One region of the Arthrobacter sp. WCS2018Hpa-7 genome, then DNA from elsewhere that is predicted to be linked to it. Evidence: riboswitches for the same ligand, from Rfam matches in the RefSeq annotation. Region 1 holds a riboswitch; the other holds the start of a gene.
What was found. Region 1 has a riboswitch for thiamine pyrophosphate ahead of RQH14_RS14675 (ECF transporter S component). Riboswitches for the same ligand answer to the same signal wherever they lie in the genome.
Positions count from the first base shown of each region.

Region 2: it holds a riboswitch for thiamine pyrophosphate, as region 1 does, so the genes downstream of both, thiC (phosphomethylpyrimidine synthase ThiC) here and RQH14_RS14675 (ECF transporter S component) in region 1, are expected to answer to the same signal.

Region 1 covers NZ_JAVTJB010000013.1:47,448-51,654, reverse strand. The annotation lists gene mnhG (monovalent cation/H(+) antiporter subunit G) at 1-120, shown strand, start outside; gene RQH14_RS14685 (DUF4235 domain-containing protein) at 221-481, opposite strand; gene RQH14_RS14680 (NUDIX hydrolase) at 518-1,240, opposite strand; TPP riboswitch at 1,439-1,575, shown strand; gene RQH14_RS14675 (ECF transporter S component) at 1,653-2,273, shown strand; gene RQH14_RS14670 (ABC transporter ATP-binding protein) at 2,273-3,871, shown strand; gene RQH14_RS14665 (energy-coupling factor transporter transmembrane component T) at 3,868-4,207, shown strand, end outside.
Region 2 covers NZ_JAVTJB010000009.1:17,238-21,444, forward strand. The annotation lists gene RQH14_RS11655 (VOC family protein) at 1-616, opposite strand, end outside; gene RQH14_RS11660 (amidohydrolase family protein) at 695-1,777, opposite strand; TPP riboswitch at 1,874-1,981, shown strand; gene thiC (phosphomethylpyrimidine synthase ThiC) at 1,977-3,830, shown strand; gene RQH14_RS11670 (alpha/beta hydrolase) at 3,813-4,207, opposite strand, start outside.

The DNA.
Region 1 (4,207 bases):
ATGGTGGGTCGCTCCGCCTACCGCACCAAGCACGGCCACCGCGAGATGCTCACCAAGGACGAACTCGAAGCCGTTGTTCAACGGGCGGCTGCCGGGCAAGAACCCCGGAACGACCACTAAAAGTCCCAGTCACAGCAAACGCGGGGCCGCCGTGCGTCCACTGGTGTTCATTCCATCAGGTGGAGGCAAAGCGACCCCGCGTTGTTGTCTGTGGTTGAGGCTAGAGGATGTCGTGCGTCTTGGCGAAACGTGCAATGGCACGCTGGGTGCCACGGCTGGCCAACACCTGAATCAGGGTGCTGACGAAGGCTGAGATCAGCGCAAAAGTCAGCGCTGAACGCAAGCTCGTTTCCATGTCGTCGTTGCCCAGGGGTGGTTTGTTGCCAGTGGCCTTTTCCCACCCTTTGTTGACGAGTTTGGTGCCAACGAAGCCCGCTCCGAGGCTCACTCCGGTACCCAGCAGCTTGAAGAAGAGGTTCATGCCTCCAGCCTAGCCGTCCATGGGCCAACTCAAGTGTCAGCGTCGGCTTTCCCGCTCCTTCAGGAACGCTGCCAGGGACCCCACCGGGGCCAACACTGGAACGACCGTGTGTTCCGCCGACCAGACAGCGTCCACCGTCTCAAAATCGGCGATTTCCTTGAGCAGGTAATAGGTGGGCGGCATCAGCTTCAGCGTCCCGGCCGCCTCCGCTTCCAGAATTCCGTCCACCGGCATCCACAACGATTGCCAGGCCTCCGTGGTTTGATGCCGGGGCTCGGCTCCAGGGACGGGTTTTGCAAGGTAGAAGTAGGTGTCAAAGCGCTTCGGCATGTCCGTGGGCGTGATCCAGTTGGCCCACGGTCGGACGTCCGCGGCGCTGATGCTGAGCCCCGACTCCTCCTGGACTTCGCGGATTGCGGCGGTGAGGACCGTGCCTGCGTTGGTCACGGCCTGCGCTGAGTTGGTGCCGGCACCTGAGTCGGAGTCGGTGCCGGTGCCGATGGAACTCGAACTCCAGGCGGCAGCGTGGCGTTGAAGCAGCTCCGCTGGGTAGTCCCAGCCTGACTCGTCCGCAGCATCCACCCTGCCGCCTGGGAAGACCACCATTCCGGCGGCGAAGTCCATGGTGCTGACCCGGTGCTGGACGAACGCCTCGAGCCCGCCCGGGGAATCACGGAGCAGGATGACACTGGCAGCGAGCCGTGGCTCGGATATGGTGCCCTCGCCGACAGCGTGATCCTGACTGGGTGGATTGTTCATGAAAAGTGCCCCTTTGCCGCGGTCGAGTCTGCTGGATCATTCTCTCAGGTCTCGTTGTGGGGCCTGGTGTGCATGCCAAGACCGGCGCGAAGGGTGTAGAGCGGGCCTCGCAACGTCCGATTGTGACCACCTGCCGGCAACGGACCAGCGCCCGCAACACGCGCAGGTGTAAACTGAACCAGCCCATCAGGGCAGATTTGATAACGACAGGGGAGCGCCGCCGTCGGACCTTGCAGAGATGCAGGAGACGCGAGGGCGCTGAGAGTGCGGACAGCCGCAGACCCTCGAACCTGATCCGGTTAGTACCGGCGCAAGGGAGTCGAGCTTCTCAGAGTGTCCGGATCCGGGCGGCGCAGGCCGGTTGGAAATCCGGGGAGCACTTTCCCCTCCTGTAACCTCAGGAGGCAGAAAAATGACCACGGTAAACGTGAAGAAGGCCAGTTACACCTGGCGTGTTGTAGACATCGTTGTGGCGGCTCTTATCGCCATCGCAGGCGGCGTGATCTTCTGGGCCTGGTCCCAGGGTGCCGCGCTGGTTTCCATCCCCATGAACGCGACGTATCCGCCGCTCACCGGCCTGATCGCCGGTGGCTGGATGATCCCCGCAGTCCTGGGCATGCTCATTATCCGCAAGCCGGGCGCAGCGTTGTTCTGCGAAGCTGTCGCGGCCACCGGTGAGCTCATCATGGGTTCCCAGTACGGCACCACCGTCCTGATCTCCGGCGTCCTGCAGGGTTTGGGCGCGGAGCTCATCTTCGCCGCTTTCCGGTACAAGAAGTTCAACCTGCCCACGGCCCTCCTCGCGGGTGCCGGTGCGGGCCTCTTCTGCGGCCTGAACGACTCCTTCCTCCCGTGGGGCTGGAACATCGCCTACGAGGCCGTGGACAAGCTGGCGTACATCACCTTCACCACGATTTCGGGTGCGATCATCGCTGGCGCACTGTCCTGGATTGCCACCCGTGGCTTGGCGAAAACCGGCGTGCTGAGCTCCTTCGCATCGCGCAAGGCCGCGTCGGAGCCCGTCTTCAGCTGATGCCCGCCACGCAGAGCGGCAGCAACAACAGCAGCCCGGTACGGCCTGCCGCCATCTCCGCCGAGGGCTGGGCTTGGCGGCATGCCGGCCGGTCCACTCCGGCCATTCATGGGTTGGACCTCCGGATTGAACCTGGCGAGCGGGTTCTCCTTCTGGGACCTTCCGGTGCCGGCAAATCAACGCTGCTGCACGCCCTTGCCGGCGTGTTGGGCGATGAGGAAGACGACTCGGACGAGTCAGGTTCGCTGCTAATCGACGGCGTGGCGCCCCGGGAGCAGCGGGGCCGCGCCGGGCTGATGCAGCAGGACCCGGAAACGCAGGTGGTCTTGTCGCGGGTTGGCGACGACGTGGCCTTTGGTGCCGAGAACCTTGCTGTGCCGCGGGACGAGATCTGGTCCCGCGTCCATGAAGCGCTCGACGACGTCGGGTTGCGTACCGCTGCCGGTGGCGGTTTGGCGTTGGACCACCCGACGGCGGCACTCTCCGGAGGGCAGAAGCAGCGCCTTGCACTGGCGGGCATCCTGGCGATGCGGCCGGGCCTGATCCTGTTGGATGAACCGACCGCCAACCTGGATCCGGCAGGCGTTTTGGAGGTGCGTGACGCGGTGAAGCGCTGCCTCGACAAGACCGGCGCAACGCTGGTGGTGGTGGAGCACCGCGTGTCCGTCTGGAAAGACCTGGTGGACCGGATCGTGGTCCTGCAGCCGGGTTCCCTGGCGGCGGGAACGGGAACGGGCACGGCAAAGGCCGGGGTCCTCTTGGACGGCCCGCCTGACAAGGTCCTGTCCGAAGCCCGCACCATGTTGATGGCCGCCGGCGTTTGGGTGCCTGGGTACGTTCCGGCCACCCGCGAACGGCGCAGCCAACCCCACACCTCCCAACTGCTCCTTGCAGCCCAGGACCTCGCAGTTTCCCGGGAGAAGCCGCGGCGCAAGGGCTTCAAGACCTTCCCGCCGGTCCCAGTGCAAACGGGAATCACCGCGCAGGTCCGGGCCGGCCAAGCATTGACCATCACTGGAGCCAACGGCGCCGGAAAGTCCACGTTTGCGCTCACGTTGGCCGGCCTTCTTGCGCCGGTGGACGGCACGGTGAGTGCCGCCGTCGAGCTTTCCGAAGGGGCCGGCATTGACCCGTTCAAGTGGAAAGCAGACCAGCTGATTTCACGGATCGGTACGGTGTTCCAGGAACCGGAGCACCAGTTCGTCACGGGCAAGGTCCTGGACGAGCTCATGTTTGGGCCCAGGCATGTGGGCCGCGGCGAAGAACGCGTCGACGAACTGTTGGAGCGGCTGCGGCTTACGCATTTGGTGGATGCCAACCCCTACACCCTTTCCGGCGGCGAGAAGCGGCGGCTTTCGGTGGCCACCGTGCTGGCCGCGCACCCCAAAGTCCTGGTGCTCGACGAGCCCACGTTCGGTCAGGACGCCAATACGTGGGCCGAGCTGGCGTCGTTCCTTTCAGAGTTGTTGGACGCCGGAACGGCTGTGGTCTCCGTGACCCATGACCAGGAATTCAGCGCAGTGCTCGGCGGAACGGAGCTTCGGCTCGGTCCGGTCCAGCATGGTGAAGCCACGCATCAGGAAGCGGGTGCAGCATGAGGGATGCGTTGAATCTCCGCGGGAATCATGCCCTGCTGACCCGAGCCAACCCCTTGGCAAAGTTCGTGTCCGTTTTCCTGATTTCCCTGGTGCTGGCCCTGTCCATCGACTGGGTATCGGCGTCCGCGGCGCTGGTTGCGGAGCTGGCGTTGTTTCCGCTCGCCGGGCTTACGCTCAGGCTTCTGTGGCAGCGCGCTTGGCCGCTGATCATCGCGGCCGCGATCGGTGGCTGGAGCACTGCGATCGTGGCGGCGGACAGCGGCGCTGTACTGCTCGACGTCGGACTCTGGTCCATCAGCGAAGGTTCCCTTGAGCTGGGGCTGGGTTTCATGTTGC
Region 2 (4,207 bases), on a different contig from region 1:
AGCCCGCGGTCCGCTCAAAGCCCAGGGTTTCCACGTAGAAGTGCTGGGCAGTTGCGACGTCGCCCACTTGCAGGTGAACGTGTCCGATTCCGGCCTCCGCCTCGCGCTGTCCGGTCACCGCCGCTTCACTCAGGTGCTGCTGGAGGAATCGCTGCGGAGGCAAGGCAACATTGTCCATCACCACATTCTTGCCGTCCCACTGCCAGAGTTCACGCGGCTTGTCGTAGTAGAGCTCAATCCCATTGCCTTCAGGATCGGTAAAGTAGAACGCTTCGCTGACCAGGTGGTCGGCACTGCCCGCAAACGCGCGGGGCTCGTACTCGGCAGCGGTGGCGATGGTGGCAGCCAGTGAAGGCTGATCGTGGAAGAGAATGGCCGTGTGGAACAGGCCGGCCTCCCCGCGGCCTGGAATCTGGAGCCCTGAGGCCGGAGCAAGGTGCACCACGGGCTTTCCGACGCGCCCCAAGTAAAGCCCACCATCCTGCTCGGCCACGACGTCAAGGCCAAGGGCCCGCTGATAGTAGTCGCTCATAACCGTCATGTCGCCGACCTTGAGCATGACAGTGCCCATGGTCAGTTCGGCAGGCAGAAGATCCTGGCTGAGTGGTGTGGTCATGTGAAGCTCCCGAGTTCGAGGTGCCGCTCATCAGCACCGTTCCTACTTCTCTAAATTACTTGAAGCTTCAATTTATTCCTAATGGACCAAGGAACCCCGAAGAACGATGTGCTTGAGGTTGGAAACAGTCTCCAGCCGGATCCTGGGATCCTCGGAACACAGCACGACGTCGGCACTCGCCCCTTCGCTGATGCCTTCGGCTCCCAGCCACTCCCGGGCACGCCACGCCGCGGCGTCCACGACCGCCGCCGGCGGCAGGCCGGCGTCGTGCAATTCCTTCATTTCCTCGGCGATCCTGCCGTGCTTGATCACGCTTCCGGCGTCTGTGCCCGTGTAGATGGCCACCCCGGCCTCAAAGGCCTCCAGCACACGCTCACGCCGCCGCTCCCAAAGCCGCACCATATGGTCCGCATAGACAGGAAACTTCGGAGCAGCCTGGGCAGCGATGTCCGGGAAGGTCGCGATATTGACCAAGGTAGGAACGATCGGCACGGACTGTTCCACCAAACGCGGAATGTGTCGTGGCAGCAGGCCGGTCGCGTGTTCAATGCAGTCGATGTCGGCATCCAGCATGTCGTCCACTGTGTCTTCGGCAAAGCAGTGGGCCGTCACCCTGGCACCTTCATCGTGGGCGGCAGAGATGGCGTCCTTGACGACTTTCGCGGGGAAGGAGGCAGCGAGGTCACCCACGCCACGGTCAATCCAGTCCCCCACCAACTTGACCCACCCGTCTCCATCCCGGGCTTCCTTCCGAACGGTCTCCACGAGTTGGTCCGGTTCGATTTCATGCCCCAAACCGCGGAGGTAGCGCCGGCTCCGGGCAATATGCCTTCCGGCCCGGATCAGCCGGGGCACGTCCGAACGTTGCTGGACCCAACGGGTGTCACTGGGTGATCCGGCGTCCCGGATCAGCAGAGTCCCGGCGTCGAGGTCAGCCTGGGCTTGGGCAAGGGTGGTCCGCTCGTCAACAGCGCCGCCCACTCCCAAACCGATGTGGCAGTGGGCATCAACGAAGCCCGGGAGGACCCAGCCATCTAGAACGCAGTCCGGTGCCTTCGTGGGGCGCACAAACGTCAAGGTGCCGTCCACGGACCACATCCCATGGCGCTGGTCGTTCCGTGACACGAGCACGGGTCCGGTGAATTCGATGATCTTGGCCATGGAAAAAGCCTAGTCCGCAAGTCCAAGGGAGTTCAGGTTGCTGCAACCCCGGACTCCATGTGACTGGGAGCCTCCGGGGAGCTGTGGTAGCTTCGTCTACGACCACACGGGGGCCCCTGCAGGGGCTGAGATCGGACTGATGCAGTCTGCGACCGTTGAACCTGTCCGGGTAATGCCGGCGAAGGAAGTGAGTGATCCTTTGAGCACCACCAAAACACAGCACAGCCCTGCCCAAAACCGGGCCGACTCCAGCGCAAAGACACCGGAATCCGTGACGCAATCGCTGAAATCCCATTCATTGGCCTACCTTGAGGACCCGGACCACGGGATCCGGGTGCCCGTCACGGAGATCGCTTTGGAGCCCTCCCCCAACGGCAAAGCAAACCCGGCGTTCCAGGTGTACCGCACGGCGGGTCCCGGCAGCGATCCCGTTGTAGGGCTTGAGCCTTTCCGCTCTTCATGGATCGAAGCCCGCTGTGACACCGTGGCTTACCGCGGACGGGAACGAAACCTGCTGGACGACGGCAAGTCTGCGGTTCGGCGCGGCGAAGCATCAGCAGAGTGGAAGGGCACTCAACCGGTGCCCCGCCGCGCCGTCGAAGGTAAAACCGTCACGCAGATGCACTACGCCAAGCAGGGCACGGTGACTCCGGAGATGCAGTTCGTCGCGTTGCGGGAGGGCTGCGACGTTGAGCTGGTCCGCAGCGAAGTCGCCGCAGGACGGGCGATCATTCCCAACAACATCAACCATCCCGAGTCAGAGCCGATGATCATCGGCAAGGCATTCCTGGTGAAGATCAACGCCAACATCGGCAACTCAGCCGTGACGAGCTCCATCGCGGAGGAGGTGGACAAACTGCAGTGGGCCACTCAGTGGGGTGCCGATACCGTCATGGATCTCTCCACTGGCGACGATATCCACACCACCCGGGAGTGGATCATCCGCAACTCCCCGGTCCCCATCGGGACGGTCCCCATCTACCAGGCGCTGGAGAAGGTCAACGGCGAGGCGAACAAGCTGACATGGGAGATATTCCGGGACACTGTGATCGAGCAATGTGAGCAGGGCGTGGACTACATGACCATCCACGCCGGCGTGCTTCTGCGATATGTGCCGCTGACCGCCAACCGGGTCACGGGAATTGTCTCCCGTGGCGGGTCGATCATGGCGGGTTGGTGCCTGGCGCACCATCAGGAAAACTTCCTCTACACGCATTTTGACGAGCTCTGCGAAATCTTCGCCCAGTACGACGTCGCCTTCTCGCTGGGCGACGGCCTGCGCCCGGGCGCAACCGCCGATGCCAACGACGCAGCCCAGTTCGCCGAGTTGGATACACTCGCCGACCTGACACAGCGGGCGTGGGAGTTCGATGTGCAGGTGATGGTGGAAGGACCTGGCCACGTGCCGTTCCACCTGGTGCGGGAAAATGTGGAACGCCAGCAGGAACTGTGCAAAGGAGCCCCCTTCTACACCTTGGGGCCCTTGGTCACCGATGTCGCTCCTGGCTATGACCACATCACCTCAGCCATCGGCGCCGCCGAGATCGCCAGGTACGGCACTGCCATGCTCTGCTACGTGACCCCCAAGGAACATTTGGGTCTTCCCAATAAGGACGACGTCAAGACCGGTGTCATCACGTACAAGATCGCAGCCCACGCCGCCGACCTCGCCAAGGGCCATCCAGGGGCCCATGAGCGTGACGATGCCCTGTCAAAGGCCAGGTTCGAATTCCGTTGGCGGGACCAGTTTGCCCTCTCGTTGGACCCTGTGACAGCGGAAGCCTTCCATGACGAAACGCTGCCGGCCGAACCGGCCAAGACCGCCCATTTCTGTTCCATGTGCGGCCCCAAGTTCTGTTCGATGCGCATCAGCCAGGACATCCGTGACGAATACGGATCAGAAGAGGCGCAGACGGCCATAGCGGAAATGTACAGTGGCATGCGCGGAAAGAGCCAGGAATTCCTGGCATCGGGCGGAAAGGTCTATTTGCCGGAACTTCAGGTACCCGGCAGCCCAGGCACGGTTGAGGCCGGCTCAGGAAGCCTGAACTGACATGGCCCGTCCGACGTCGCCAACAAACGAGCGGATGATGTGATCGCCGTCCACTGAATCCTGGGGCCGGTGTCCTCCCGCAGCAACACGGCGGAGGGCGCCGGTTTCCTGGAGATAGCCGGCGATTTCTTCGTACAGGGGTTCCCACCCACCGGTGAGAACCAACGTGGGGACGCCGGGTACGATGTGCAGCGGAGCTTCCCAAGGCGGGGCTTGAAGCCTGAGCCTGCGGGCGGAACGGCGCGCTTCGGGAGTATCCAATCCCCCCGTTTCGGCAGAAAACGCCCGGCGGTAGTACTCACGTTGATAGTCGGCGTCGTTGAGCTGGCTCCGTACATCGAACAGCGGTGCCATGAGGGCACGGTGGGAAGCTGTGG